Regions from separate parts of the Bradyrhizobium sp. JHI2711 genome, predicted to be linked through region 1. Evidence: predicted binding sites of a transcription regulator. Region 1 holds the regulator's gene; each other region holds the start of a gene.
What was found. The regulator LexA, encoded in region 1, represses DNA repair genes until DNA is damaged. The targets are predictions, from matches to a motif close to TGTTCNNNNTGTGTTCNG.
Positions count from the first base shown of each region.

Region 2: ACTEK7_RS02335 (single-stranded DNA-binding protein) is a predicted target of LexA. The motif match lies at 3,007-3,024, and genes of this name have one in related genera.
Region 3: ACTEK7_RS15555 (helicase-related protein) is a predicted target of LexA. The motif match lies at 2,359-2,376, and genes of this name have one in related genera.

Region 1 is NZ_JBPZPT010000001.1:362,170-372,555, forward strand. It holds gene gltA (citrate synthase) at 1-53, opposite strand, end outside; gene gltX (glutamate--tRNA ligase) at 198-1,625, opposite strand; gene ACTEK7_RS01755 (glutamine--tRNA ligase/YqeY domain fusion protein) at 1,791-3,467, shown strand; gene ACTEK7_RS01760 (SgcJ/EcaC family oxidoreductase) at 3,485-3,871, shown strand; gene ACTEK7_RS01765 (ComEC/Rec2 family competence protein) at 3,995-6,274, shown strand; gene ACTEK7_RS01770 (GAF domain-containing protein) at 6,281-7,222, opposite strand; gene ACTEK7_RS01775 (hypothetical protein) at 7,440-7,874, opposite strand; gene lexA (transcriptional repressor LexA) at 8,264-8,965, opposite strand; gene ACTEK7_RS01785 (molybdopterin molybdotransferase MoeA) at 9,142-10,350, opposite strand.
Region 2 is NZ_JBPZPT010000001.1:481,559-491,944, forward strand. It holds gene ACTEK7_RS02320 (outer membrane protein) at 45-800, opposite strand; gene ACTEK7_RS02325 (outer membrane protein) at 1,022-1,720, opposite strand; gene ACTEK7_RS02330 (outer membrane protein) at 1,959-2,741, opposite strand; gene ACTEK7_RS02335 (single-stranded DNA-binding protein) at 3,179-3,673, shown strand; gene ACTEK7_RS02340 (low molecular weight protein tyrosine phosphatase family protein) at 3,691-4,020, opposite strand; gene ACTEK7_RS02345 (DUF2306 domain-containing protein) at 4,185-4,583, shown strand; gene gyrA (DNA gyrase subunit A) at 4,753-7,485, shown strand; gene ACTEK7_RS02355 (hypothetical protein) at 7,664-7,921, opposite strand; gene coaD (pantetheine-phosphate adenylyltransferase) at 8,189-8,683, shown strand; gene ACTEK7_RS02365 (peptidylprolyl isomerase) at 8,723-9,286, shown strand; gene ACTEK7_RS02370 (hypothetical protein) at 9,295-9,720, shown strand; gene ACTEK7_RS02375 (peptidylprolyl isomerase) at 9,717-10,181, shown strand; gene queA (tRNA preQ1(34) S-adenosylmethionine ribosyltransferase-isomerase QueA) at 10,326-10,386, shown strand, end outside.
Region 3 is NZ_JBPZPT010000002.1:648,305-658,690, forward strand. It holds gene ACTEK7_RS15540 (DNA adenine methylase) at 1-63, shown strand, start outside; gene rpmB (50S ribosomal protein L28) at 225-533, opposite strand; gene ACTEK7_RS15550 (DUF3108 domain-containing protein) at 1,125-1,943, shown strand; gene ACTEK7_RS15555 (helicase-related protein) at 2,657-6,088, shown strand; gene ACTEK7_RS15560 (RNA-binding S4 domain-containing protein) at 6,117-6,368, shown strand; gene fdxA (ferredoxin FdxA) at 6,501-6,839, shown strand; gene ACTEK7_RS15570 (CarD family transcriptional regulator) at 7,184-8,008, shown strand; gene ACTEK7_RS15575 (adenylate/guanylate cyclase domain-containing protein) at 8,093-9,481, opposite strand; gene ACTEK7_RS15580 (winged helix-turn-helix transcriptional regulator) at 9,510-9,887, opposite strand; gene ACTEK7_RS15585 (glutathione S-transferase family protein) at 9,996-10,386, shown strand, end outside.

The DNA of each region.
Region 1 (10,386 bases):
TTCTTGTTTCCGACCGTCAGCGTCGCGGTCTTTGGGCTTTCTTTTGCGTCCATCAGAGGTCCCCGATGTGTGGTGAGACGGGCCGGAGCCGGAGACCCCCAGGGCGACCATGGGGGCAGGCCGGATGTTCCAGAATGTGGGGGAGATGGGTATATTATTGCTATGTGCGCTGCAAGATCGCCGCACGCATGGTCGACTTACGTCGTAGACTGATCCCTAAGCCGGCCGAGGCTTTCCTGGCGTCCAAGCACCTCCAAAACCTCAAATATACCAGGGGACGTCGTCCGTCCGGTGAGCGCCGCCCGAAGCGGCTGGGCGACCGCGCCGAGCTTGAGACTATTTTCCTCGGCAAAGGCGCGCAGCGCGGCCTCGGTGGTGGCGCCGCTCCACGTCTCGACTTTCTCCAGCGCGGAATGTAGCTGGCCGATCAGCTTGCGGTTCTCGGGCGTCAACAGCGCCTGCGCCTTGGGATCCGGCGCCAGCGGCCGGTCGGCGAAGATGAAATGGGCGCCGTCGATCAGCTCGATCAATGTCTTGGCGCGCTCCTTGAGCGCCGGCATGGCCTTGAGCAGCTGCGCGCGCGTGGTGTCGTTTAACTTGGCCTTGATCTCGTCGCGGCTCGGCACGACGTGGTCGAGCACGTCCTCGAACATCTTCACGAGCGATTGATCGTCGGCGTGGCGGATGTAGTGGCCGTTGAGGTTTTCCAGCTTGGCGAAATCGAAGCGGGCGGCGGCGCGGCCGACGCTGCCGAGATCGAACGCGTCGATCATCTCCTCGGTCGAGAAGATCTCCTGGTCGCCGTGGCTCCAGCCGAGCCGGACCAGGTAGTTGCGCAGCGCAGCCGGCAGGTACCCCATCGCGCGGTAGGCATCGACGCCGAGCGCGCCGTGCCGCTTGGAGAGTTTCGAGCCGTCCGGGCCGTGGATCAGCGGGATATGGGACATGCTGGGCAGCTCCCAGTCCATCGCATCGTAGATCTGCTTCTGGCGGGCGGCGTTGATCAGGTGGTCGTCGCCGCGGATCACATGGGTGACGCCCATGTCGTGGTCGTCGACCACCACGGCGAGCATGTAGGTCGGGTTGCCGTCGCCGCGCAGCAGGACGAGATCGTCGAGGTTCTCGTTCTGCCAGACCACGCGGCCCTGGACCTGGTCCTCGATCACGGTCTCGCCGGTCTGCGGCGCGCGCAGGCGGATGGTGGGCTTGACGTGGCTCGGAGCCGTGGCCGCGTCGCGGTCGCGCCACATGCCGTCATAGAGGCGGGTGCGCCCCTCGCTGCGCGCCTTCTCGCGCATGGCGGCGAGCTCTTCGGCGGTGGCGTAGCAACGGTAGGCCTTGCCATCGGCGAGCAGCTGCTCGGCGACCTCGCGGTGCCGGGCGGCGCGGGCGAACTGGTAGATGACCTCGCCGTCCCAGCCGAGCTCGAGCCACTTCAACCCGTCGAGGATGGCGCCGATCGCCGCTTCCGTGGAGCGTTCCCGGTCGGTGTCCTCGATCCGCAGCAGCATCTTGCCGCCGTGCTTCTTGGCATAGAGCCAGTTGAACAGCGCCGTGCGGGCGCCCCCGATATGGAGGAAGCCGGTCGGCGAGGGAGCGAAGCGCGTGACGACGGAATCGGACATTCTTGGCAGGGCCTATGCATTGGAGGCGGTGGTGTATAGCAGGAACGGGACATAACTAAAGGGCGACGGCGGACCCGGCAGGCCTTGCTTAAGCTCTTGTAAGCTCTTGGCGCGGCCACGCGAATTTGGCAGAAGGACCGCTGATTTCCCTACAGGATTTTCGTAATGATAGAACCGGTGGCAGCTGAGGTTGGGCGCGATTTCATTCGTGACATCATCCAGGCCGACCTCGATCAGGGCAAATACAAGGAGATCGTGACCCGGTTCCCGCCGGAGCCGAACGGCTACTTGCATATCGGCCACGCCAAGTCGATCGCACTCAACTTCGGCGTCGCCCAGGAGTTTCCGGGCCGCTGCCACCTGCGCTTCGACGACACCAACCCGGTCAAGGAAGAGCAGGAATATATCGATTCAATCCAGGCCGACGTGCGCTGGCTCGGCTTTGACTGGGGCAAGAACCTGTTCTTCGCCTCGGACTATTTCGACCGCCTGTACGAATGGGCGGAGCAGCTGATCCGCGACGGCCTCGCTTATGTCGACGACCAGACCCAGGAGGAGATCCGCCTCTCGCGCGGCACGTTGACCGAGCCCGGCAAGAATTCGCCGTTCCGCGAACGCTCCGTGGAGGAGAACCTCGACCTGTTCCGCCGCATGAAGGCGGGCGAATTCCCCAACGGCGCGCGCGTGCTGCGGGCCAAGATCGACATGGCCGCGGGCAACATCAATCTGCGCGACCCAGTGCTGTACCGCATCCTGCATGCGCACCATCCGCGCACCGGCAACGCATGGTGCATCTACCCGAGCTACGACTATGCCCACGGCCAGTCGGATGCCATCGAAGGCATCACGCATTCGATCTGCACGCTGGAGTTCGAGGACCACCGACCGCTCTACGACTGGTTCATCGAGAAGCTGCCGGTGCCCTCACAGCCGCATCAGTACGAATTCGCGCGGCTGAATCTCACCTATACGCTGCTGTCCAAGCGCGTGCTGACCCAGCTCGTCCGCGACGGCCATGTCGCGGGCTGGGACGATCCGCGCATGCCGACCATGGCGGGCATGCGTCGCCGCGGCGTGCCGCCGGCTGCACTTCGCGAGTTCGTCAAGCGCATCGGCGTCGCCAAAGCCAACAGCGTGGTCGATGTCGGCATGCTGGAGTTCTGCATCCGCGAGGAGCTGAACCGCACGGCGCAGCGGCGCATGGCGGTCTTGAAGCCGCTCAAGGTGGTGATCGAGAATTATCCGGAAGGGCAGACCGAGGAGCTCGAGGCGATCAATCATCCCGACGATCCCTCGGCCGGCACGCGGAAGATCACGTTCGGCCGTGAGCTCTATATCGAGCAGGACGACTTCATGGAGAACCCGCCGAAGAAGTTCTTCCGCCTGTCGCCTGGCAACGAGGTGCGGCTGCGCTATGCCTATTTCGTCAAGTGTACCGGCGTGATCAAGAACGACAAGGGTGAGGTGGTGGAGCTGCGCTGCACCTATGATCCCGCGACCAAGGGCGGCAACGCGCCCGACGGCCGCAAGGTCAAGGCGACCATGCACTGGCTGCCGGCGGCGGCCTCCAAGCCGGCGGAGATCCGCATCTACAACCAGCTGTTCGCCAATCCGAGCCCGGATGCCTCGAACTTCGCGACCGATCTCAACCCGAACTCGCTGGAGATCCTCGCCGATGCGCGGGTCGAGGCGTCCGTTGCGGAGAGCAATTCGACCGAGCCGATGCAGTTCGAGCGCCAGGGCTATTTCGTGCGTGACAAGGACTCGACGCCCGGCAAGCCGGTGTTCTCGCGCACGATCGGTCTGCGCGACACGTTCGCGAAGGAAGTCGCCAAGGGTTGAGAAGGGCTGAGCAGGACATGAGCAGCGAGGCCGACGCCATCGTTTCCGCCATCATCGCGAAATGGTGCGCCGGCTTCGCGACGCTCGATGCGGCCGCGCTGTCCTCGCTCTATGCGAAGGACGCATTCTTCTTCGGCTCCAACCCGAAGCTCTATCGCGGCCGGGACGGCGTCGCCGAATACTTCAACGGCCTGCCGCGCTGGCGCAGGCCAAGCGCCGCGTTCTCCGATGTGCACGCCGCGCAGGCCGGCCCTGATCTGATCAACATGGCCGCGAAGATCACGTTCGATCTCGCGGGCGAGCGGGATGATCTCGTCGTCAAAATGAGCTGGGTCATCATCCGCGAGGACGGCGAGTGGAAGATCGTCAATCACCACGCCTCCTCGCAGGCGCCGCTGATCTAGCAACGGGCGCCAGCCCGGAGAAAAGTAGGGCGCTCTTCGCCTGTTCCCGATCCGTACCGCTATTCGTGCAGCCGCACGGTCCGGTAGCCTCCGCAGCCGTCGCGTATCGTAAGGTGCAGGGGAATGGCGGAGCCGGGCCGGCCAGGACGGTCCCAGGGAGTTGCCGGGACGTGGCCGGTCGGCCGCGCTACCCCGGCCGGCGGTTTTGCGCCGGTGGGCTTTGGCATCTGGCCGGCGATCATCGAGACGCTGCGCCAATGGGCTCGGGGCGAGGCCGGGCCTGGCCGGCTGTTGCCGTGGGTGCCGGTCGCCTTCGGCGGCGGCATTGCGCTTTATTTCGCCGCCGATCATGAGCCGGTGCTGTGGGTGGTTGCCGCCACAGCCATCGCGCTGATGCTCGGCGCGGTGCTGCTCCGGCGGAGCCGGCTGTTTGCGCCCGCCATCATGCTCGCGGCGGTCGCGGCTGGTTTTGCCGTGGCGACCTGGAAGACCGCGCGTATCGCGCACACCGTTTTGGCAAAACCGCTCTATTCGGTGTCGCTGTCGGGCTTCGTGGAAGCGCGCGACATCCGCGAGCGCACCGATCGCTTCGTGCTGCGCGTCAGCGCGATGGAGGCGCAGCGCAGCGACGTCAAGCTCGAGCGCGTCCGCCTCTCGGTGCGCAAGGGCACGGCGCCGGAGGTCGGCAGCTTCGTGCAATTGAAGGCGCGGCTGATGCCGCCGATCTCGCCGGTGCGCCCCGGCAGCTATGATTTCTCGCGCGACATGTTCTTCCAGGGCATCGGCGCCTCCGGCTTCGTGATGGGCGCGATCACGGCGTCCACACCGCCGGATGGCGGCGGCCTGCGGCTGCGCTATGCCGCCTTCATGCAGGGCCTGCGCGACGCGATCGACGCGCGCATCCGCGCAACGCTCGAAGGCGACAACCGCGCGATTGCGACGGCGCTGCTCACGGGGCGGCGCGATGCGATCACCGCGCCCGTGAACGATGCCATGTTCGTCTCGGGACTCGGCCATGTGCTGTCGATCTCCGGCTATCACATGGCGGTCGTCGCCGGCGTCGTCTTCTTCGCGGTGCGCGCGCTGCTGGCCTTGATCCCGGGGCTGGCGGCCGGCTCTGCCATCAAGAAATGGTCGGCCGCCGCGGCGCTGGTCGCGGCCGCGTTCTACCTGTTGCTGTCGGGCGCGGAGGTTGCGACGCAAAGATCGTTCTTCATGACGGCGGTGGTGCTGATCGCAGTGATGGTCGACCGCCGCGCCATCACCTTCCGCACGCTGGCGGTTGCCGCGCTGATCGTGCTTGCGGTCGCGCCGGAGGCGTTGGTGCATCCAAGCTTCCAGATGTCGTTTGCGGCAACGCTCGGGCTGGTGGCGCTGGTGCAGATCGGCATGCCGAACCTGCTCGCATCGCCCGATCATTCCGCGACTGCGCGGATCGCGTTGTGGGGCGGCCGGGAGATCGCGATGCTGTTCCTGGCCTCGCTGATCGCGGGGCTCGCGACCACGCCATACGCCGCCTTCCACTTCCATCGCGTGACCCCATACGGCGTGCTCGCCAATCTCGGCGCCATGCCGGTGGTCTCGGCGCTGGTGATGCCGGCCGGGCTGTTGGGGCTGCTCGCGGCGCCCTTCGGGCTCGACGGCGTGTTCTGGTGGTTGATGGGGATCGGCATCGAGTGGATGGTCCTGGTCGCGCGCTGGGTGGCGGCCCTGCCGGGCGCCGTCGGCCGCATTCCCGCCTTCGGGATCGCGCCGCTGATCGCAGCGAGCCTCGGGCTCATCGTGATGGGCCTGTTGCGCACGCCCTTGCGCTGGTCCGGCGCCCTGGTGCTGCTGGCAGCGATCCTCTGGGGACTGTCGGTGCGGCAGCCCGATATCCTGATTGCCGGGGATGGCGCGAGCGTCGCGGTCCGGGGCGGGGATGGGCGCTTGCAGGTGATCCGCGCCAGCAAGGACAGCTTCCTGCTGAAGGAGTGGTTGGCTGCCGATGCCGATCCGCGCGATGCCGGCAACGCCTCGTTGGCGAGCGGGGTGTCGTGTGACGAGTCCGGCTGCGTGGCGCCGCTCGCGGACGGACGACTGATCGCGTTGGCGACGCGTATCGACGCGCTGGCCGATGATTGCAGCCGCTCCGCGCTGGTGGTGACGGCGCGGCCTGCGCCACCCGATTGCGCGGCGATGGTGGTCGATCGGGCGCGTCTTGCCAGTCAGGGCGCACTGGCTCTGACGAGACGCGGCGAGGGCTTTTCGGTGCAGGCGGTGAGGACGAGGGGAGCAAGCCGTCCCTGGCTGCCGGCCGGCGCCGGCGAGGGGGATTTCGACGGCAGCCTCGTGCCGAAGGCGGCCGTGCCCCGCAACCGGGACGCAACGCCATCGGAGGCCGACTTGCAGGCCGACGATTGACGCGGATCACAAATACCAGGCCAGCACGGCGTCAAGCCTTCCGTTGCCGATAACCGGCAGGGCCACCATTCGGCTCAGCCCGGCTGCGCAGGCTTCGGAGCCGGCGATCGAGCCGTCACAGGTGAGATCGTCGTTGAGCGCGGGCATGCCGGCGGCCCGGGCGCCGCCGATGCTGCCTTCGCCCCTGGCGATGGACTGCGCCGCATAGCGTGCGGCGAGGTCGGTCTGCGCGCTGCAATCGCCGGCGCGAAAGACCAGCGCCGAACGGTCCTCGTTCGGGACCCAGATTTCGAAGCGTCGTGCAATCGGCGTTGCCTGCGCGGAGAGGAATGTCAGAACCCAGGTCTGGTCGGTACCGGTTCGGTAGGGCACGCCGACGCCGAGATTGATCCCGACCTTGGCGGCATCCTCCCAGCGCAGGAAACTCTTGGCGTCGTGCAAGTCCTTGATGATCAGCGGCAGGCCCGCCTTCCAGGTGCGTCCGGGCAGGCCGAAGCCGCGCGGAAATCTGGTGTGGCGGGAGTTGAATTCGAACATGTCCGCGGTGCCGTAATAGCCATCGACGAGCCCCATCTCATGCGAGAGATCAGGATCGTTGTGCCAGAGTTCGATCGCGCCGACATGCGCCTCGTCGTCGCCGCAGAACAGCACCAGCACGGCTTGCAGGAATTCGCCCGCGAACACCGGCACCGCCACGCCGCAGGTGAGGCCGGCCGCAGCGGCCTGATCGGTCCGCTTGAAATAGGAGTTGGCGAATTTCGTGAGGATGACGGGGTGGCCACAGGCCCAGGCCTTGCCTGGAAGTCCCTCGTCATATCCGAAGTGCAGCTCTTCGCTGACGGCTTTGAACGCGGACAGCCCATCGTCGTAGAGGCCGCCGCCGAATTCCAGCCGCATGCGCGTCCGTTCGGGTACCCAGAGTTCAACGACGCGAATGAAGGTCTTCATCGAGCGTGTCCGCCGCCTCAAACCACGACAGCATCGGTCATTTGGCTGCGGAGCGGACGTTCAAAATGCGGGCAGCACGGCCCAAACTTCGTGCGACGACGAGGCGCGGCGGTGGGCTCGCCGATCGAATGTCCTGAAACACAAACTTACCGGGCTCGCCGGCCTCGGCCGGCGACGGCAATTTCAATCCCGGGCTCGGCCTGTCGGCCGAAGGGCGTCAGCCGATCGGCAGGCGCGTGATCGTGGGCCGCGTGTCGGCGACGATCTGCGGCTTGTGCTCGCGCTCGGGGGCTGGCTGCGTCACCGGCAATTGCAGCACGGTCGCGCGCTGGCCTTCGACGAGCTGCGTCACCAGCACGTATTTGCCGTCGGGGAATTCGATCGCGTCATGATGGCGATCGGGAATGTGCGGGTCGATCTTGCCGAACTTGCCGACGCGAGAGTTCACGGTGCGCGTCCAGATCCAGCGGTTGTCGTAGCGGACATTGTCGGCGAAAGCGAGCTCCGTCCCCGGCAGCAGACAGACCGCGACGGAGGGATCGGCTTCGGAAGCGAAACCGCGCGTCGAGGTGCCGCGGAAGGTTGTCGTGACGATCGTCTCGCCGACTTCGGCGGGGCGCGTCGCGACGGCATGCAGGCTGTAGTCACACATCGGGTGCTCCTCATGCTGGGATAGCGACCCGCGTCTCTTTCGAGGCGCAGGCCTCTATCAGAGTGGAAGCATACAACGCTCTGCTCGGTTATGGGCAAATCTGCGGCTCGCGTTCGCAGCACGCGATCACATTATCTTTCCCGGATTCGATAGGAACAAACCTCGCGTCCTTGCATTTGGCCGCAGCTATCAGCACTGCCGGCACAACTCTACCGGCGAAGCAGAGAGAGATTGCTGCGCGCCTGCACGGGCGAATGTCGCGCGGGAAGATGGACCGGACAGCTGGCGCAGAACCAGACAAACCATCCGGCCGGAGCGGACAAGTATCCGCTCCGATCCTGGATCGCCGATGCCGATCGAAGCGCGCGCGGCGCTTGAGACTTCCGGTATCAGTACTTCCGATAAAGCCCGATCAACTTGCCCTGGATCTTCACGCGGTTCGGCGGAAGAATGCGGACCTCGTAGGCGGCATTGGCGGGCTCGAGCGCGATCGAGGCGCCGCGGCGGCGGAAGCGCTTGAGCGTGGCCTCCTCGTCGTCGATCAATGCCACCACGATGTCGCCGGTATTTGCGGTCTCGTTGCGCTGGATCAGCGCCATGTCGCCGTCGAGGATGCCGGCCTCGACCATCGAATCGCCGCGCACTTCGAGCGCGTAGTGCTCGCCCGAGCCGAGCATGTCCGGCGGCACGCTGATGGTATGGCTGCGGGTCTGCAGCGCCTCGATCGGCGTGCCGGCGGCGATGCGGCCCATCACGGGTACCGCGACGGGGCGCTCGCCATCGTCCGCAGGCGGGCTGGAGCTCGCGCGCACCTTGCCGAGATTGCCCTCGATCACGCTCGGGGTGAAGCCACGGCGATTGCCGGCGGCGGCCTGGAGCTCGGGCAGCTTGATCACCTCGATGGCACGGGCACGGTTGGGCAGGCGGCGAATGAAGCCGCGCTCCTCGAGCGCAGTGATCAGGCGATGGATGCCTGACTTCGAGCGCAGGTCGAGCGCATCCTTCATCTCATCGAAGGACGGCGGCACGCCGCTTTCCTTCAGACGTTCGCTGATGAACCGCAGAAGCTCGTATTGTTTGCGCGTCAACATCTCGACCAAAGTCCCCCGGTTGATGTCGTTCGATTCCGACACGATGAAGTCGGCACTAAGCCGCTACATCCTCGAAACAAATCATGAACGGACACTATATGTTCGATATGTGTTCCGCAACTGCTTAATTTATGGTGAACGCGGCCAAGCTCGCGGAATGCGTGTGGCTGGGCGGCTCAGACGGGCAGCCGGAGCACCTCGCAAGGCGTGCCGGCCTCGGCCTTCGGCGCGAACGGTGCGCGCACCAGAAGTACCTGTGCCGCAGCGAGATTCGCAAGAAGGGAGGAGTCCTGATGGCTGACCGGAAGGGCGACGCGCGTGCCGTCGTCGCGCTCCTCCAGCCGCGCACGCAGATAGTCCTCGCGCTGGTCGTTGGCGGCGAGATCGCGGCCCAGCACGGCGCGCTCGCGCCGATGATGAATCGCTGAACGGCCCGACAGGGCGCGAATCAAGGGGACCATGAACAGGAAGGCGCACACGTAGGACGACACGGGATTGCCGGGCAGGCCAATCACGCGCATCGCGCCTATCCGACCGTGCATCATCGGCTTGCCCGGCCGGATCGCGATCTTCCAGAACGCCATCGCGATGCCTTCGCCCTTGAGCGCCTGCTGGACCAGGTCGTGGTCGCCGACCGAGGCACCGCCGGTCGTGATCAGGATGTCGGCGCCGCTCTCGCGCGCGCGGCGGATGCCGGCGGACGTCGCCTCCAGTGTATCGGCGGCAATTCCGAGGTCGATGGTCTCGGCGCCCTCGCTGCGGGCGAGCGCATGCAGGGCATAGCCGTTGGAATAGACGATCTGGCCGCGACCAGGCGTGGTGCCCGGCATCACGAGCTCGTCGCCGGTGGCGAGAACGGCAACCCTCGGGCGGCGGATGACGGCGAGATGCGGATGATTCATTCCGGCGGCGAGGGCGAGATCGCGCTCGGTGAGGCGGATTCCCTTGCGCAGCAGCACGTCGCCTTCGCGGAAGTCGACGCCTGCAGGGCGGATGTGCCGGCCGAAAATGGCGGCTTCCTTGATCGTCACATGTTTGCCGTCGGCAGCCGTGTCCTCCTGGATCACGACGGCATCGGCGCCGTCGGGAACGACGCCGCCGGTGAAGATCCGCACGGCTTCGCCGGGGCCGACGCTTCCCGCGAACGGCCGGCCCGCCGCGACCTCGCCGACGACGGTCAACCTCGAATCGTTTGCCGCGTCGGCCGTGCGCACGGCATAGCCGTCCATCGCCGACATCGCCTCCGGCGGCTGCGTGCGCCGCGCCGCGACATCGCGGGCGAGCACACGATGGTAGGCCTCGTCGAGGCAAACCATCTGTTCAGCCAGCGGCTCGACGCCGGCCAGCACCGCGGCAAGCGCGTCAGAAACCGGCATCAGGGCCACGGGCGAACTCCGCAACAAATCAGGACTGGGTCGGCA
Region 2 (10,386 bases), 120 kb from region 1:
CGGCGCGAGGCCGGCCTTTCGTGACGATGTGACGTCGATCGTGATCAGTACTTCGCGACCACCGGGCCACCGAAGGTGTAGTTGAGTCGAACGGTAGCCATGTCCACGTCCTGCTTGATGCTGTCGGTGCGAGTGGTCACGCCGAGGAAGGTGAAGGTCTCGTTGTGCCTGCCCATGAACAGGTGGTTGTATTCGACACCGACCGACCAGTTCGGAGCGAAGCCGAATTCTATGCCGGTGCCGACGGTACCGCCCCAGCGCGTTTCGTTCGCGGTGTCGAGCGTAACGCCGCCAAAACTACCAGTGTACTTGTTGTGAGTGACGGCAGCGCCGCCCTTCACGTACCAAAGCACGTTGTTCCAGGCATAACCGACCTGGCCAGTGAAGAGGCCGATGGCGTCGATCCTGGTCTCGTTCACCAGCGGCGCGAGCGCGGCAGGCGAGCTGATGTTCGAACCCTTCAGGTCAGCCCAGTCGCCCTGGGCTTCGAGACCGAACACCCAGTTGGCGGACTGCCAGCGATAACCGATCTGGCCGCCGACGAGTGCGCCGGTCGCATTGTGACAACCTTCGGCCACCGCCGGAGCGACCACGAAGGGGCCGACACTGGTGAGATCCCAACAGTTGCGGCTCCAGCCACCGCCGGCGTTGGCGCCGAGGTAGAAACCGCTCCAGTTGTACGCCGCGATCGGCGCCACCGGTGCCTTGGCGTAGGGGCGGGCCGCCAAATCGGCCGCCGAGGCCGGTGCCAACGCGCTGAGTGCGAACAAGCTGGCCGAAGCCAGCAAAAGCTTCTTCATATCCATTCCCCACTTCCATTTCTCATTCCGGTCTTCCGGAGAGCGGAAGAGCAGCGGACTTATGACCCAAGCAACGTCATTGCTTTACACCATTGAAGCCAAAGGTTGTGTCACCTAGAGGTCACATCCCTCCGAAAACGCGAGCGAACGGGCGGCCGCAACAAACAAAAAGGCCGGCGCGAGGCCGGCCTTTCGTGACGATGATGCGTCAGAGACGAAGCTCAGTACTTGGCGACGACCGGGCCGCCGAAGTGGTAGTTCACGCCGACCTGCACGGTGTGGAGGTCGAGAGTGCCGGTGTTGACCGGGAAGACGCCCGAGAAGTAGGTCTCGCCGCCCAGGCTGCGATAGAGGTACTCGCCCTTGACCGACCAGTTCGGAGCAAACATCGCCTCGACGCCCGCGCCGACCGTCCAGCCCGAATGGAACTGGCTCTCCGAGAGGCTCAGAACGGGGGGCGCGCTGACGCTGATCTTGTTGTTGATCCAGGCGTAACCACCCGTGGCGTACAGCAGGACGCTCGGGGAAGCGAGCCAGCCGATGCGACCACGCACGGTGCCGAGCGCGTCGATACGCGAACTGACCGTCGTGGGAACGAGGGCGCCACCAAAATCAACAAGACCGGTCGCCGAGGCGTTTACGTCAGCCCACGCGCCATCAGCTTCGATGCCGAACACGACGTTGGAGGTCTGCCAGTTGTAGCCAACGGTGCCGCCGACGAAACCGCCCTGCATGCGCGGATCATCGGAGCTGTTTTCCCAGGCGCCGCCGCCGACGATACCGAGATAGAAGCCGGTCCAGTTGTAGACCGAGGCCACAGGCGCGGGGGCCTTGGTGTAGGGGCGGGCTGCCAGATCAGCAGCCGAAGCGGGGGCCGCAAGGGCGAATACACAGGCCGAAGCCAACAAAACCTTCTTCATTTTCAACTTAATCCCAGTCCCAGTTTCTGTTGTTGCCTTCCGTGGCGGAAGGGCAGCGGACTCAAACGGCCCAACTGACGCCGTCTTTACACCACCAAAGCCGCAAGTTGTGTCTCCGAAAAGCCACAACAGCGGAAAAGGTGATGGTTGCTGACTTATCTACGTCCAGCCGTCGTGCTGCAAAAAAAAGGGCCGGCGCTGGGGCCGGCCCTTCGTTTCGCTCACGATAGGTGGGATATCAGTACCTCGCGACCAACGGGCCGCCGAAGCGATAATTCAGGCGGACTAGACCCATGTCGACGTCCTGACTGATGCGATCGCTCCCGAAGGCAACGCCCGCAGGCGTCGTGAAGGCGATCGTACGGTCGCCGAGGAAGATGTGGTTGTACTCGACGCCGAGCGTCCAGTTCGGAGCAAATCCGAATTCCAGGCCGGCGCCAACGGTGCCGCCCCAGCGGGTCTCGCGAGCCGACGCCAGCAGCGTGCCGGCGCCAGGCGTGCCAGGCGCGGCATAGACGTCGTACTTGTCCCCGACTACGGCGGCGCCGCCCTTCACATAGAGCAGCACGTTGTTCCAGGCATAACCGACCTGGCCCGTGATCAGGCCAAAAGCATCGATGTGAGAGCGGTTACGATCACCGGTGACCAAAGCGCTTCCAGGGAAGAGGAGGCTGACGTTGTCCCCCGAGAAGTCAGCCCAGTTGCCCTGGCCCTCGAGGCCGAACACCCAATTGGCCGACTGCCAGCGGTAGCCGATCTGACCACCGACCGTGCCGCCGGTCGCATCGTGACAGCCTTCAGCCACCAGAACGCCCGTGACCGGGGTCACGAAGTCCCAGCACTTGCGGCTCGTGCCGCCGCCGCCGTTGACGCCGATGTAGAAGCCGCTCCAGTCGTAAACCGCGGCGACCGCCGGGGCCGGAGCCTTGGTGTAGGGACGCGCAGCCATATCCGCCGCGCTTGCCGGAGCCGACAGCCCCAATGCCATTGCACAGATTACGCCGAAAAGAATCTTATTCATTGCAGTCTCCCCAAGTTTCGTCCGCTTCATGAAAGTCCCTGAAGCGGCTGATCAGACGCGACACCCATATGAATCAATTCCAAGGCAAAGGTAGCCTAAGGAAAGGGCAGAGTCCGTCTCCGGAAAGCCACACTCGCCAGACTATTGACAGGTTCCATCTTGATGAATGTTAAGAGTTTTTTCCTATTCAAGGGAACTCGAAAAGGTTCCATTCGGGGCTGACGTTTTTCGCGGCACGCGGGAAAATGTCTGCCCGCCCATGATGAAGAACAAATCTGGAACAAACGTGCGCGCGATGCTATATGTGGGGATAACCTTGGGGGTGGCAGGCTGATCGGTGTCCGCAAGCGTATAGGGTCGCCCTAGCGGGCGCAGAGGAACGCGGGCAGCGGATTCGCCCTTTTGAAATTCAGTGGCATTCGGAGTGGAGAGCGGCGATGGCGGGAAGCGTCAACAAGGTCATTCTGGTTGGAAATCTCGGCAAGGATCCCGAAATCCGCCGCACCCAGGACGGGCGGCCGATCGCGAATTTGAGCATCGCGACCTCGGAGACCTGGCGCGACAAGAACACCGGCGAGCGCAAGGAGAAGACCGAGTGGCATCGCGTCGTGATCTTCTCTGAGCCGCTTTGCAAGATCGTCGAACAGTATCTGAAGAAGGGCGCAAAGGTTTACATCGAAGGCGCGCTCCAGACCCGCAAGTACACCGACCAGAGCGGCGTCGAGAAATACTCGACCGAGGTCGTGCTGCAGGGCTTCAACTCAACGCTGACGATGCTGGACGGCCGCGGTGGCGGCGGCGGAGGTGGCAGCTTCGGCGACGAGCCGGGCGGCGACTTCGGCTCCTCCGGACCCGTCAGCAGCGCGCCGCGCCGTCCCGTTGCCGCCGGCGGCGGCCGCAACAGCGACATGGACGACGATATCCCGTTCTAGGACTTGGGAAGAGGCGGCTAGTCTCGGCGCAGATAACGGCCGACTCGGTTTTCAAGGATCCGCACCAGGACAGGATCCATGAATTCATAGTCGTCCGGAATGTCGAGACAGATGACCCGCTTGTTGTTCAAGCTGGACCGGAATTTCCGGTTCAGCTTGGTCCGGTGGGTCTTTTCCATGACGAAGATGACGTCGGCCCATTCAATCTGCTCGGCGGACAGCAAGACGTCCGCGCCGTTCGAAATGCCGGCCGAGTCGGTCTCGATCCCCGGCCAGGTCGAAAACACCTGCTCGGCGGTAGGGCTGCGGAGGCGATTGGCGCTGCAGACGAAAAGGACGTTGGTCACTTTGCCGCTCTCGGAGACGATCGGGCAGGTATCGGCGGGAATGATTGGTCGGTGCTTCTCGGGCGGGCTTCCGAGAGTTCCTGCTACATAAATACAGTTCTTTGGTCCACGGCTTTTCCGGCCTAAGCTTATGTGCGCCTCCGCCGGACACGAGGAAGCCCTGCATGAGCCTTGCGCCGCTGCTTGAGGCCGCGCCGGTGGTCCCGCTGCATGCCTTTGCCGCAATGGCCGCCCTTGTGCTTGGCCTCTTCCAGTTCTCCGCCCCCAAGGGCACGCTGCCGCACCGGACTATCGGCTGGATCTGGGTGGTGCTGATGGTGTTCGTGGCCGCCTCGTCGTTCTGGATCCACGAGATCCGTCTGGTCGGGCCGTTCAGCCCGATCCATTTCTTGTCGATCTTCACCCTGGCGGTGCTGCCGCTGGCGGTATGGCGTGCGCGCACCCATCGCGTCGCCGACCACCGGCGGATGATGATCTTGATCTTCTTCGGCGCCCTGGTGGTGGCGGGACTGTTCACGCTGGTGCCTGGGCGCATCATGCACCGGGTGACTTTCGGGGCGTGAGAGCCGGTTCCGCCCAGTCCGTTCCGGCCCCGTCCGCGGCCGTGGCGCGAAGGGCGTAAGTCTCTGGAAAAACAGTGGGAAAAAGCGCTTCCCCAAAGCTCGGCAAGGGTGGTTATCAGGGGTGTGATGCGCTATATGATTCCCAGATAAAACCTCACCGGATTTCCCCTTGGCTGACGACGATAACAAGCCCGGCGACCAGCCGGCGCAACCCTCGGACATTCGCCCCGTCTCCATCCTCGACGAGATGAAGAAGTCCTACCTCGATTACGCCATGAGCGTGATCGTGTCGCGCGCGCTGCCCGATGCGCGCGACGGCCTGAAGCCGGTGCATCGGCGCATCCTGTTCTCGATGAACGAGCAGGGCTTCACGCCCGACAAGAAGCACAAGAAGTCCGCCGGTATCGTCGGTGACGTCATGGGTAAATACCACCCTCATGGCGACCAGGCGATCTACGACGCGCTGGTGCGCATGGCGCAGGACTTCTCGATGCGCGAGTTGCTGGTGGACGGGCAGGGCAATTTCGGCTCGGTCGACGGCGACCCGGCGGCGGCCATGCGCTACACCGAGTCCCGCCTGACCAAGATCGCGCTGAAGCTGCTCGAGGACATCGACAGCGACACCGTCGACTTCCAGGACAATTACGACGGTTCCGAGAAGGAGCCGGTGGTCCTGCCGGCGCGGTTCCCGAACCTGCTGGTCAACGGCGCGGGCGGCATTGCCGTCGGCATGGCGACCAACATCCCGCCGCACAATCTCGGCGAGGTGATCGACGCCTGTATTGCGCTGATCGACAATCCCTCGCTGACCATCGACGAGCTCATCAACATCATTCCCGGCCCGGATTTCCCGACCGGCGGCATCATCCTCGGACGCCAGGGCATCCGCAGCGCCTACCATCTCGGCCGCGGCTCCATCGTGATGCGCGGCAAGGTCACGTTCGAGACCATTCGCAAGGATCGAGAGGCGATCGTCATCACCGAGATTCCGTATCAGGTGAACAAGGCGACGATGGTCGAGCGCATCGCCGAGCTCTACAAGGAAAAGAAGATCGAGGGCATCTCCGATCTGCGCGACGAGTCCGACCGCGAGGGCTATCGCGTCGTCGTCGAGCTCAAGCGCGACGCCGTGCCCGACGTGGTACTGAACCAGCTCTACAAGTTCACCCCGCTGCAGACGAGCTTCGGCGTCAACGCGGTTGCGCTCGATTCCGGGCGTCCGCAGACGATGAACTTGAAGGATATGTTGACGATCTTCGTCGGCTTCCGCGAGCAGGTCGTTACCCGGCGCACCAAGTACAAGCTGCGCAAGGCGCGTGAGCGCGCCCATGAGCAGGTCGGCCTCGCCATCGCGGTCGCCAACATCGACGAGATCATCAAGGTGATCCGCACCTCGCCGACACCGGCGGCGGCCCGTGACACCCTGATGACGCGCGATTGGCCTGCGCGCGACGTCGAGGACATCATCACGCTGATCGATGACCCGCGTCACCGGATCAACGAGGACGGCACGATCCGCCTCTCGCTGGAGCAGGCGAGGGCGATCCTCGAATTGCGTCTCGCACGTCTCACCGCGCTCGGCCGCGACGAGATTGGCGGCGAGCTGTCGAAGCTCGCCGGGGAGATCGGCGACTATCTCGCGATCCTGCGCTCACGCGCGCGCATCCTGGACATCATCAAGACCGAGCTTGCCGAGGTGAAGGCCGAGTTCGCAACGCCCCGCCGCACCGTGATCATGGAGCAGGAGGGCGAGGTCGAGGACGAGGACCTGATCCAGCGCGAGGACATGGTCGTCACGGTCTCGCACGCCGGCTACGTCAAGCGCGTGCCGCTGTCGGCCTACCGGGCGCAGCGCCGCGGCGGCAAGGGCCGCTCCGGCATGCAGACCCGCGACGAGGACTTCGTCAGCCGGCTCTTTGTCGCCTCGACCCATACTCCGGTGCTGTTCTTCTCCTCGCGCGGCCAGGTCTACAAGGAAAAGGTCTGGCGGCTGCCGATGGCCGCGCCGAACGCGCGCGGCAAGGCCATGATCAACATCCTGCCGCTGGAGCAGGGCGAGCGCATCACCACCATCATGCCGCTGCCGGAGGATGAATCGACCTGGGGCCAGCTCGACGTGATGTTCGCGACCACGGGCGGCAACGTCCGGCGCAACAAGCTGTCCGACTTCGTTGACGTCCGCCGCTCCGGCATCATCGCCATGAAGCTCGACGACAACGAGGCGATCGTCGACGTGCAGATCTGCACCGAGCGCGACGACGTGCTGCTGACCGCTGCGGGCGGCCAGTGCATCCGCTTCCCCGTCACCGATGTGCGCGTATTCACCGGGCGCACCTCGATGGGCGTGCGCGGCATTGCGCTCGGCGAAGGCGACAAGGTGATTTCGCTGGCGATCCTGCGCCACGTCGACACCACCTCGGACGAGCGCTCGGCCTATTTGAAGATGCGCCGCGCGGTCGCGGGCGAAGCCGCCGCAGACGAGGCGCCGGCCGATGCCGAGGCCGAGGAGACCTCGGGCAGCTTCCAGCTCCCGCAGGAGCGCTATGTCGAGATGTCGGCGCAGGAGCAGGTCGTGCTGACCGTCTCCGTCAACGGCTACGGCAAGCGGACCTCGTCCTACGAGTACCGCACCACCGGCCGCGGCGGCAAAGGCATCGTCGCTATGAGCGTCAACCACCGCAACGGCAATCTCGTCGCCTCGTTCCCCGTGGAGGAGGCGGATCAAATCATGCTGGTCACCGACAAGGGCCAGCTGATCCGCTGCCCGGTCGAAGGCATCCGCATCGCCGGCCGCTCGACGCAAGGCGTGATCGTGTTCGACACCGCCGAGGACGAGCACGTGGTGTCAGTCGAGCACATCACGGAAGAGGCCGAGAACGGGAATGGAGCGAACGGGGAATAGAGGCTGGCGAATCGGGACTCATCCACCCGCCGTTCCTCGCAGCCGATAGTGCCCCTGAACGAGATCGCGCCCGTCGGGCCATTCCGACGGGCGCGAGCGTCGCGTAGTCTGCGACGAGACGTCACAAATGTTCCTGGGGTCTTGAGGGACCCGCCCGACGCGAACCTGACAGATCCGATTACGGCGTGCGGTTGGCGGTCACGAGGCGGGCCTCGCGGACGTTGGCCTTGGTGCCGGCGCTACGCAGGCAGGACGCTTCGAAGTTCGGCCAGGCCTGCTGCGAGCAGTCACGGCCGATGCTGCGGATGTCGAGCCGGTCGCTCTTGGCCAGCGGCTGCGGCACGCTGGCTTCGACCTTCGGAGCAAAGCCGGGCAGGAGGGTGAGGGCCGCGGCAACACACGCAGACAGAGCGATCGCTGAAATGGTCTTGATCATGACAGTCCCCTGTGATGCGGCCGCCTACGCCCAGTACGCGGCCCGTCATTCGTTGGCCGGATTAGTAACCATGGCCAGTTTCCGGACGTCTTCGCCGATGTGGGAAATGGTTTCGTTCGCGCTCCGTTTTGTTTCGTGGCCGCCCCGAGACGAAACAAACCGGCTGCCGCTGACGCCCAACGGGACATTTTCGGAGGGGCTGGACCGGAAACGGGCTAGGAACCTGCCCGGCTTGCCGGCCCGGGCGGGGCGCGGTAGGACGGGGCCATGCCGCGCATCGCCTTCTACCCAGGTTCCTTCGACCCCATCACCAACGGCCATCTGGACGTGGTCCGGCACAGCGTTTCCTTGTGCGACAGGCTCGTGGTCGCGATCGGGGTGCATCCCGGCAAGAAGCCGCTGTTCTCGACCGAGGAGCGCCTCAAGATGCTCGAGGACGTCTGCGGTCCGATCGCGGCGCAGGCCGGCTGCGTGCTGGAGGCGACGACGTTCGACGATCTGTCGGTGACCGCGGCGCGCAAGCACGGCGCGACCATCATGATCCGGGGCCTGCGCGACGGCACCGACCTCGATTACGAGATGCAGCTCGCCGGCATGAACGAGGCCATGGCGCCGGAGGTGCATACGGTCTTCCTGCCGGCCTCTCCCATGGTCCGCCCGATCACCGCCACTTTGGTGCGCCAGATCGCCGGCATGGGCGGGGACGTCTCGGCCTTCGTCCCGCCGCAGGTCGCGGCACAGCTCAAGGCCAAATTCGCCTGAAAACGGCGCGCTTCCTCTTCTCTCTGATCCGGAGTTGTCATGATCCGAATTCTCGCAGTTCTTGCCGCGCTTCTGTTCGCGGCGCCGGCGGTGGCGCAGCAATTGCCGGCAAATCTCGACAAGGCCAACGCCATCGTCATCGACAGCACCAAGGGCCGCATCGTCATCAAGCTCAGGACCGACATCGCGCCCCAGCATGCCGAACGCATCAAGCAGCTGGCGCGCGAAGGCTTCTACAACAACGTGCCGTTCCACCGCGTCATGGACGGCTTCATGGCGCAGACCGGCGACGGCCAGAACGGCAACGGCACCGGCGGCTCGAAATACCCGAACTTGAAGCAGGAATTCTCCAAGGTGCATTTTGCCCGCGGCATCGTCGGCATGGCCCGGCGCGGCGACAGCGTCGACAGCGCCAACTCGCAGTTCTTCATCATGTTCGCCGACGGCGGCAGCCTCGACGGCCAGTACACCGTGATCGGCGAGGTGGTGCAGGGCATGGACGTCGTCGACAAGCTGAAGAAGGCGCCCCCCGGCTCGCCCGGCGGCTCCGTCACCGATCCCGACAAGATGGTGAAGGTGCAGGTCGCCTCAGACATCAAATAGGCGCGGCCATGGCGCGCCGCGGTGGCAGGCTCCTGCTGGTTGCCGCGGTGCTGTTGCTCGCCACCTCCCTTGCGGCCGTGGAGGCCGCCCAGGTCGACACGATCCAGGACATCTTCCGGCACCTGCGCACCTGCTGGAGACCGCCGTCGCCGGCGAGGGCCCGCCCACTCGACATCACCGTCCTGGTGAGCTTTAACCGGGCCGGAAACATTCTGGGCCATCCGAGGATTACCTATGAATCCGCGGAGGCCTCTGACAACGACCGGCTGCAATACCGGATCGCGGTGATGGAGGCGTTGCAACGCTGCACGCCGGTGCCATTTACCGATGCAATGGCCGGCGCCGCCGCGGGACGTCCATTCGCGATCCAGTTCCGCAGCCGCAAGACGTCACCCGACAAGACTTCACCCCCAACGCAAGAGAGACGAGCATGAGCGTCACCGAAAACACCCTGATCCTCGAGACCACGCAGGGCCCCGTCACCATCGAGATGCGCCCCGATCTCGCGCCCGGCCATGTCGCGCGTATCAAGGAGCTGGTCCGTGAGGGCTTCTACGACGGCATCGTGTTTCACCGCGTGATCGAGGGCTTCATGGCGCAGACCGGCTGCCCGCACGGCACCGGCACCGGCGGCTCCGGCAAGAAGCTGAAGGCCGAGTTCAACAAGGAGCCGCATGTGCGCGGCACCGCCTCGATGGCCCGCGCCGCCAATCCCGATTCCGGCGACAGCCAGTTCTTCATCTGCTTCGACGACGCCCGCTTCCTCGACAACCAGTACACGGTGTGGGGCAAGGTCACCGAGGGCATGGAGAACGTCGACAAGATCAAGCGCGGCGAGCCGGTGCAGAACCCCGACAAGATCGTCAAGGCGCGGATGGCCGCGGACAAGGAATAGTCACTCGATCCTCATCCTGAGGAGCGCGGAACGCGCGTCTCGAAGGATGAAGGCCCCACTGCTGCAACCCGGCCTTCATGGTTCGAGACGGCGCTAAGCGCCTCCTCACCATGAGGGTCTGGCTGTGTCGCGCCAAGCCTGCTCATGCGCACCGATCTCTTCGATTTCGATCTGCCGCCCGAGCGCATCGCGCTGCGCCCGGCGA
Region 3 (10,386 bases), on a different contig from region 1:
CAGGCGGGCCGAAACGCCCGTGTCGATGCGCAAGAACTCGTTTTGATACTGAAACCAAGGTGAGCGGAAAGACCTATGCCGGCTGCTTAACGAGAACCACGACAGTCGGGAGGACGCCCAAAAACAAAAACGGCCGGATCTTCCGATCCGGCCGCTACTCAAACTCTACTGGCTAAGCCTACGCCACGCGACGCAACTTAGCCCCCGCCCGATTCTGAAAAATTTCAGCTCGCCTGCTTGGCAGGCTGGGTGTCGCCGACCTTCTTCTGGATGGCGCGCTTCAGCTCGACGGCGCGCGGGGAGAGCGCGTCAGTGTTGGCCTTGAGCAGGTAGGCATCGAGGCCGCCATTGTGGTCGACGCTCTTGATCGCGTTGGTGGAGACGCGCAGGCGCACGTTGCGGCCGAGGGCTTCCGAGATGAACGTCACGTTGACGAGGTTCGGCAGGAAGCGGCGCTTGGTCTTGATGTTGGAGTGGCTGACCTTGTGGCCGACGAGGGGGCCCTTGGCCGTCAGTTCGCAGCGGCGAGACATGGCATAAATCCTTTAGTTCGAACCCCCAACGAGTGCGGCCGCCATTTCGGCGCCACTGGGGCAAATTCTTTCGTCCTTGCAGGGAGCGGGCGGACGTATAGGGGGGAAGGGGCGGGACGTCAAGGCGACGGGCCGTTTTTGGCCCGTCGTCCCGGGGCGGGCAGAGCCCGAACCCGGGATCTCGCGCCCCAGCCTCGGTGTCATCGCCCGCGAAGGCGGGCGATCCAGTACGCCGCGGCGGCGCGGCTGACCAGAGGCGCTGCGGCGTACTGGATGCCCCGCCTTCGCGGGGCATGACGGCGGAGGTGGGGAGAGCTCGGAACGCCCCCGTTACCGCCCGATCACCAAAACGGCAATGATTGTCGCGCCTTACCATCACATAAAGGGCGTATTCGCCGTCGAAGAGTCCGGTGGAGTTCCCGGGGCTGCACGCCCCGACACATTGTTTGCCGCCGGTTTTGGCTTAAGTAACAGCACATCGCGCTCTGATTGGATTGTTTCGTGCCGACAACGCTTCATTTCGCGCAAGTCTTGCGCTCAGCCTGTCTGTGTCGGGGCGTCCGCTTGGACGTCCCCTTGGCCGGCCGGCTGATGGCGCTTTGTGGCCTCGCGGCGGTGCTGGGCCTGGCGTCCGGCGCAGCGCCCGCGGCGGCGCAAGGCAAGCTCGAAGCGCAATATGAGGCGACGCTGGCGGGCATTCCCGTCGGCAAGGGCGCCTGGAACATCGATATCCAGGACGACGTGTTCTCGGCGGCGGCCGCCGGCGGCACCACCGGGCTTTTGAAGTCGTTCACGGGCGGGTCCGGCACCGGCGCCAGCCAGGGGCGCGTCGTTGGTGGCGCGCTGGTTGCGACCGGCTACCAGGCCTCCACCACCACCCAGAAAAAGACCGAAGAGATCCGCATCACCCTCGACAAGGGCAATGTGAAGGATTTTGCCATCCTGCCGGAGCCGCCGGTCGATCCCGATCGCATCGTCGTCACCGAGGCGCACCGCCGCGGCGTCTGGGACCCGATGACCGCTTCGCTGCTGCGCGTGCCCGGCACCGGTGATCCCGTTTCGCAGGACGCCTGCCACAGCTCCGCGCCCGTGTTCGACGGCCGCATGCGCTACGAGCTCAAGCTCGATTTCAAGCGCATGGAGACCGTGAAGGCGGAGAAGGGGTACAAGGGCCCGGTCGTGGTCTGCGCGATCTATTTCGTGCCGATCGCCGGCTACATCCCCGACCGGCCCGTGATCAAATACCTCGCCGCCCAGCGCAACATGGAGATCGCGTTCGCCCCCATCGCCGGCACGCGCATCCTGGTCCCGTTTTGGCTGAAAGTGCCGACCCCGCTCGGCCCGGCCATGCTGGAAGCCACCAGCTTCATCACGTCGCCCCAGCCGCCAAGGGTCGCGAAGACGCAGTAGGCAAGGAGGCCGCACCGCTCTCTCCGCCGTCATTCCGGGGCGCGCCCCTTGGCGCGAACCCGGAATCCATCAGGCCGCAGAGACGGTTGCGCGATGGATTCCGGGCTCGCGACTGCGTCGCGCCCCGGAATGACGAGCGAAATGGGAGCCCAAAAGCGCGCCCTAATGATTTCAACGACTTACCTACTGTGCATGGGGTTGTTTTCGCACTCTTTGTTTGGCCAGCCCCGCCGCAGTGAATCCATTTGACTCCTCCCCGATTCTGATTCGACTCGAGCCCATCCCCAGCTTTAACCAACCCGCGCGCTTGTGCGCTCCCGCAAAACTCCATCTAGTGCACGACCAAGACGAGTCCCGCGACATGTTGCGTGAACGGAACGGGACTCACAGGGGAGTCAGCGATTCGGCCGCGATTCGTTCTAGAGTCGTTCCGAAGCTTAAAGCGAACGGGAAAAGCGTCGCAAAGTGAGACAGTTGCGCGGGATTTGGGGCGGGCGTTTTCACGCCCGCGGTGTGCCCCTCACCCTGAGGAGGCCGCGCAAGCGGCCGTCTCGAAGGGCGAGGGGCTTGGCTCGCCCAGCAGCACCAGCCGGGCCTTCATCCTTCGAGACGCGCTGACGCGCTCCTCAGGATGAGGAACGAAGAGCCAGCCCCCTCTCCGCCCCGGATAGCACTGACATTCGCCCAAATCGCCATTACCTAATCCGATAGACATGGCTTTTTCCTCCTCCCCCTTCGCCTCCGAGCGCGCCCCCGGCGCGGGCGTCACTGCGGTGCTCGGTCCGACCAATACCGGCAAGACCCATCTCGCCATCGAGCGGATGCTGGCGCATCCCTCGGGCATGATCGGCCTGCCACTGCGCCTGCTCGCGCGCGAGGTCTACAACAAGATCGCCGACAGAGCCGGCGAGGCCAGCGTCGCGCTCGTCACCGGCGAGGAGAAGATCAAGCCGAAGAATCCGCGCTATTGGGTCTCGACCGTCGAGGCGATGCCGCGCGATATCGACGTCTCCTTCCTCGCCGTCGACGAGATCCAGATCGCCGCCGATCTCGAGCGCGGCCACGTCTTCACCGATCGAATCCTCAACCGCCGCGGCCGCGACGAGACGCTGCTGTTAGGTGCCGCCACCATGCGCCCGATCATCGAGCGCCTGTTGCCGGGCGTCTCCATGATCACGCGGCCCAGATTGTCGCAGCTCGAATTCGCCGGCGACCGCAAGATCACGCGCCAGCCGCGCCGCACCGCGATCGTCGCGTTCTCGGCCGATGAAGTCTATGCGATCGCCGAGCTGATCCGCCGCCAGCATGGCGGCGCCGCCGTGGTGCTGGGCTCGCTCTCGCCCCGCACACGAAACGCGCAAGTCGCGATGTTCCAGAACGGCGACGTCGATTATCTCGTCGCCACCGACGCCGTCGGCATGGGCCTCAATCTCGACGTCGACCACGTCGCCTTCGCCTCCGACCGCAAGTTCGACGGCTATCAGTTCCGCCGCCTGACGCCGGCCGAATTCGCGCAGATCGCAGGCCGCGCCGGCCGCGCCACCCGCAACGGCACCTTCGGCACCACGGGCCGCTGCGCGCCGTTCGAGCCCGAGCTCGTCAACGCGCTGCAGAACCACACCTTCGATGCCGTGAAGGTGCTGCAATGGCGCAATTCCAAGCTCGATTTCTCCTCGCTCGGCGCGCTCCAGGTCTCGCTGAACCTCGCCCCCGGCCACGAGACGCTGACGCGCGCGCCGATCGCCGAGGACATGCGCGTGCTCGATCACGCCGCCCGCGACGGCGAGGTGCGCGATATCGCGCATGGCAAGGCTGCCGTGGAGCGGCTCTGGGAAGCCTGCCAGGTCCCGGACTATAGAAAGCTGTCGCCGGCCGCCCATGCCGAGCTGGTGACGACGCTGTACGGCTTCCTCATGCGCAAGGGCTGCATTCCCGATGCCTGGTTCGAGTCCCAGGTCACCCAGGCCGACCGCATCGACGGCGACATCGACACGCTGTCGGCCCGAATCGCCCAGATTCGCACCTGGACCTTCGTCGCCAACCGCCCGGACTGGCTGAAAGACCCGGAACGCTGGCAGGGGATCGCGCGGGAGGTCGAAAATAAATTATCGGATGCGCTCCATGAACGCTTGACTGAGCGTTTCGTTGATCGCCGGACCAGTGTATTGATGCGCCGCCTGCGGGAGAACACGAGCTTGAATACTGAAATCGGCAAGACCGGCGAAGTCATCGTCGAAGGCCATGTCATCGGCCGCCTCGATGGCTTCACCTTTGCACCGGATGCGGCGGAAGCCGGCTCCGATGCGAAAGCCTTGCAGGCTGCAGCGCAAGCGGTGCTCGCCGGCGAGATCAACGCGCGCGCCGAAAAGCTGGGCAATGCGCCGGACGAGCAGTTCGTGCTCACGTCCGAAGGCATCATCCGCTGGACCGGCGATGCCATGGCGCGCCTTGCCGCCGCAGACGAGGCGCTGCATCCGCGCATCCGCATCATCTCGGACGAGCGCCTGACCGGCGCCCCCCGCGACAAGGTGCAGGCGCGGCTCGAGCTCTGGCTCAAGACCCACATCGAAAAGCTGCTCGGGCCGATGTTCGAGCTGTCGAAGGCCGAGGACGTCACCGGCATTGCCCGCGGCATCGCCTATCAGCTGGTCGAGGCGCTCGGCGTGCTCGAGCGTCCGAAGATCGCCAGCGAGCTGAAGGATCTCGACCAGTCCTCGCGCGCCGTCTTGCGCAAATACGGCGTCCGCTTCGGCGCCTATCACATCTATTTCCCCGGCCTGCTCAAGCCCGCCGCGCGTGCGCTCGCCGCACTGCTCTGGGCGCTGAAGCAGGACAATGTCGATCTCTCCGCGCTCTCGGGCGCGCAGCATCTGGCCTCCTCGGGGCGTACCTCGTTCCCGGTCGACAAGGCGCTGCCGCGCGATGCCTATCGCGTGCTCGGCTACAAGCAGGCCGGCGAGCGCGCGGTGCGCGTCGACATTCTGGAGCGCCTCGCCGACCTGATCCGCCCGGCGCTGGCGTGGCGCGAGAATTCGCCGGGCGAAAAGCCCGCCGGCGCGTTCGACGGCCGCAGCTTCGTGGTGACGCAGGCGATGACCTCGCTCACCGGATCTGCCGGCGAGGATTTCGCCTCCGTGCTACGCGCGCTCGGCTATCGCATGGAGAAGCGCCCGCCGCTGCCGCCGAAGCCTGTGGTCGCCGAGCAGGTCGTGACCGAGCAGATCGTCACTGAGACCGTCGCGGCCGAGACGCCGCCCGCTGAAGGCAGCGCGGAGACCTCGACCGAGGCTGCAGCGGAAGCCGTTGCCGGCCTGTCGGCTGAGACCCCGGCCGCTGAGGCTACGGCCGAAGCCGTCACCGTCGAAGACGCGCCCGGCATGGAGCCGCACGACGACCCCGCTCCTGCGGAGGCTCAGGAGGAGCCGGCGCTGGAAGCGTCTCCGGAAGCGCCCGTCACGCCCGAGGACGCCCCCGGAATCGCGCCGCCCGCAGAAGAGGCTGCGACGCCCGCCGAGGCTGCCGGCCTCGAAGCGGCTGCCGCCGAGACCGCCGCGACGGAAGCTGCTGCATCCCCCGATGCTGCCGCGCCTGAGGCAACAGTCGCACCGGCCGAGCCTGAGCTGGTCGAGGTCTGGCGCCCTGCCGGTCGTCACGAAGATCGCAAGCCGCGCCACGAGCGCCATCGCCATCAGCGTCACAACAACCAGCGTCCGCGGCCCGGCGCTGCACCCGATGCAGCGAGCGCCGCGCCCGGCGAAGCCGCCGACGGCGCGAAGCCGGGCCATCGTCATGGCGGCGGCCATCGCCGCGATGGCGGCCGCGACTTCCGCAAGCCGCGTGAAGGCGGCGAGGGTGGTGAGCGTCGCGACGACCGCAATCGCAGCTTCCAGGGCAAGGGGGACCGCGACAAGGATCGCGATCGCAACCGCGACAACAAGAAGTTCGGCGGAGATCGCGACAAGGGCCGCGACAATCGCGGCCGCGACCGCGACAAGGGCCGCGACCGCCGTGATCGCGAGTCGGGTCCCTCGCTGCGTCCCTACGCCTCGAGCGCGAACCCGCGCGAGCGCGATCGTCCGATCGATCCGAACTCGCCCTTCGCCAAGCTCGCCGCGCTGAAAGAGCAGCTGGGGCGGAAGGAGTAATCCCACGACGACGACCGAGCGGCAGCGCATCGACAAATGGCTGTGGCACGCGCGCGTGGTGAAGGCGCGCACCTCCGCGGCCGAGCTCGTCGTCACCGGCCATGTCCGCGTCAACGGCGTGCGCGAGACATCGCCGGGCCATGCGATCAAGCTTGGCGACGTCCTCACCATCGCGCTCGATCGCACCGTGCGCGTGCTGAAGGTCACCGCCTTCAACGAGCGCCGTGGCGATGCCGCCTCGGCTCGCGTGCTCTACGAGGAGCTCGGGACGCGCAATTAATTGCGCTTTCTATTCATTTCTTGGTCGATCAAACACACAAAGCCGTCATGATCGGGCTTTCCCGACCTTGCGGCGCCCGGCCATCCGCGCTAGGCAAGCCGCGACTTCTAAAAGAGCTTTTCGGAGCGTTGGATGACTTACGTCGTCACTGAAAACTGCATCAAGTGCAAGTACACCGACTGCGTCGAGGTCTGCCCGGTCGATTGCTTCTACGAGGGCGACAACATGCTCGTCATCCATCCCGACGAGTGCATCGATTGCGGCGTGTGCGAGCCGGAATGCCCCGCCGACGCCATCAAGCCGGACACGGAACCGGGCCTCGAAAAGTGGCTCCAGGTCAACGCCGACTACGCCAAGAGCTGGCCGAACATCACCCAGAAGAAAGAATCACCTGCCGACGCCAAGGAATTCGACGGCATGGAAGGCAAGTTCGAGAAATATTTTTCTCCGAACCCCGGCTCTGGGGACTAATTCGCGCCCAAACTTAACCCTAATAGCGGCGCTGCCGCCGAAAACCAGCCCTCAAGACCCCTAAATCATTGATTTTTGCGGGAAATGTGCTATATTGGGCACATTAAGCCGAACCCCGTCAGCCCCGTTGGCCCCTCTGGGTTCCCGTGAAACCAAATGTCGAACAGGGGCGTGGCAGTTTCCGCGCGCAGGCTGTGTCACAGAAAACGCGTAAAAAGAGTACTTCAGCGAGGGCTTCCCATAAGGAGGCCAAAAAAGTCGCCGCGGCCAGCCGTAGCGCATCCAAGGGTCGGACCGCGACGAAGGCGCCGGCTGCAAAGTCCTCGAAGAACAAAAGAAGCGCAATGCCTAACAAGACTGCCAAACCGGCCGCGAAAGCGACCGCTGCCAAGCCTGCTGCCGCCAAGCCTTTGAATGTCAAGCCTGTGACTGCCAAGGCCCCCGCTGCCAAGCCCGCCGCGACGAAGGCCCCTGTTGCCGTTGCGCCCGCCAAGGCTCCCGTCGCCGCCAAGCCGGCTGCCAAGCCCGCGGCTGCGCCGAAGGTCGAGGAAAAGAAGGTCGTGACCCAGCGTCAGGGCTTCAAGGCCAACGAGTTCGTGGTCTATCCCGCTCACGGCGTCGGCCAGATCCTGGCCATCGAGGAGCAGGAGATCGCCGGTGCGAAGCTCGAGCTGTTCGTCATCAACTTCATCAAGGACAAGATGACGCTGCGCGTGCCGACCGCCAAGGTCGCCAATGTCGGCATGCGCAAGCTGTCCGATCCGGCGCTGGTCAAGAAGGCGCTGGAAACGCTCAAGGGCCGCGCCCGCGTCAAGCGCACCATGTGGTCGCGCCGCGCCCAGGAATACGAAGCGAAGATCAATTCGGGCGACATCGTCGCGATCGCGGAAGTCGTGCGCGACCTCTATCGCTCGGAATCGCAGCCCGAGCAGTCCTACTCGGAACGCCAGCTCTATGAAGCGGCGCTCGACCGCCTGTCCCGCGAGATCGCGGTGGTGCAGCACTCGACCGAGACCGAAGCGGTCAAGGAGATCGAGGCGCAGCTCGCCAAGAGCCCGCGCCGCAATGCCAAGGCGGAAGCTGCCGAGGGCGAAGCTGACACGGATGCCGAGGGTGATACCGACGATACCGATGGCGACGACAGCACCGTCGCCGACGAGGCCGCGTAAGCCGGCACCGAACGCAAGCAATCAAAAGCCCGGCCGTTTGGCCGGGCTTTTTGTTTGGCTTCCTGAGGCCGCGGGAGTTCGGCTCTACGCGCCGCGCGGCTGGGTCCAGATCGCGATCGGCTGCTGAATGCCGCGGACCGCCCGCGCCTCTCGCGCTTCCAATGACTGAAACGTTGCGGCTGCGCCGCCCAGCTCGGCCTTCGCCTGGCTGACGAGGTCGTCACTTGCCACCAGCGCGCAGCCCAGGGTGCGGGTCAAGGCCTCGAGACGGCTTGCCACGTTGACGGTCGCGCCGATCACGGCAAATTCCAGACAGGTCTGCCCGAGGTCGCCGAGCACCACCGGCCCATAATGCAAGCCAAAGCTCACATGCAGCTTTGGCTCGCCTGACGCTGCCCGCTGATCGTTCCAACTCTCCGCCGCCGCGATCATCGCCTGGCCACATCGCAGCGCGTTGCTGGCGTCGTGCTCGCCGGCAAAGGGCGTGCCGAACGTTGCCATCAATCCGTCCCCGAGATATTTGTCGAGCGTGCCGCTATGGCGGAAAACCTCCTGCTCCATCAATCCGTGGAATTCCCGCAACGTCCGCACAACCTCCTGCGGCGAGCGTCCATCGGCAAAGGCCGTGAAGCCGACGATGTCGACGAACAGCACCGCGACGTGTTGCGTGCGCACCTGCTTCAACGGCTCGTCCTGTTTCGACAATTCCGCCACGACATTCGGTGAAAAGTAGCGCGCGAGGTTGCCGCGCTCGCGCTCCACCGCGGCATGCCGGATCAAGAGGACGTTGCTGCGGCGGACCGCGAGCGCCAAGGTCACGGCCACGATCATGAAGACGACGATCTCCTGGACGCGAACGTGGAACACGATCTCGCTCGGCGAGATCATCGCAAACAAGCGCTCATCGTTGCCTGTTGCGGCCGCGATGCGGGCCGTCAGCGCAGGATCGCGATCGGGTTGCCACCAGACCCAGGCTATGCCGACAATCCAGAGCGCAGCTGTCCAGATGCCGACCGCAATGACGGTCCGCCAAGTATAGGCCAAAGTGGCGCCTGCGAGCAGGACGAAGAAATAGATGAAGTTGCCGGAATGGTACTGCATCGCGACCGGCCAGTGCGAGGCTCCGAACGGATTGGGAACCACGATGAGGCAGGTCAGCAGCGCCAGGTCACAGAACAGGAGTGCCAATTCCGGCCGTGACAGGCCGACCCGCCCAACCCGGACCTGGGCCCAGCCGATCAGTGCGAACAAGCCGAGCAGCGCCACGTAGTAGAGCTGCTCCCAGGCGGGGTTGATCACCATGATCAGGCAGCCAATGACGACGAGGGCGACATAGCGCGCCCGCACTGCGAGTTGCAGGCCCTCCCGCTTGGCGGACGTCAGCGCGGCCTGTGCGAACTGAACTGTTTCGGCATCGCGCTCGCTCGGCGCGGGCGAATGCGCAGCCGGCAGGTTGAAGCGCTCGACGAGCATTGTCACGGCAGTCTCCTCGCTTGGGCCTTCAGCCGCTGGTTCGCTGCGCCCTTGCCGAGACGCTGATTTCGTTCCGGCGGCCTTCTCCGTCAGCCGCCGCCGCAACCGACGTCCACCAGTCCCCCAAAGCATCGATCAAGGGCACGAGCGCGTGACCGGCGGAGGTCAGATCGTACTCCACGCGCAGCGGATATCCGCCGAATTCCGTGCGGCTTACGATACCGGCGTCTTCCAGCTTGCGGAGCTCAAGCGCGAGCATCCTGTGTGAGATGGTCGGATTGTCTCGGCGCAAGTCGCTGAAGCGCTTGGTGCCCTGCTTCAAATAATAGATCAGCAGCGTCGGCCAGCGACCGCTCAGAATCTGCATCATTTCCTCGATCGGACATCTCGACACGAGATCCTTCATCGGCGCCTCCAGGTTACAAAAAAGTTCGTAATTTACTTGATGCGGCGAGCGGCTAGGGTCGCATCACCGCTGCGCAGCGTGATCATCAGAAATCACGGAGAATGGATCATGGACCCAATTCTACTCTACGGCTTCCCGAAGGGAAGCTCCATGGGGCTCGTTGCTGCTCTCGAATGGCTGGGTAAGCCATATCGGCTGTGTCGGGTCGATATGATGGGCGAGATGCGAAGCCCGTCATACGCCCGTATCAATCCGCGACACGAGACGCCGGTCTTCATCACCGAGCGGGGTGAGGTGCTGACGGAAACGATGGCTATCGCGGCCTGGTTAGAGGCCAGGGACGTCGAGCGGCGGATCAGCTTCGATCCGCTGTCGCGGCAAGCCGATCGCATGCATCAGCTCATGGCGTTCGTGAATACCGGTTTCACCGCCGCCTTCGCGCCGCTGTGGGCCGCATTGGAAGCCGAAGCCATGGAGCCTGCCGCGAAGTCGGTCCTGC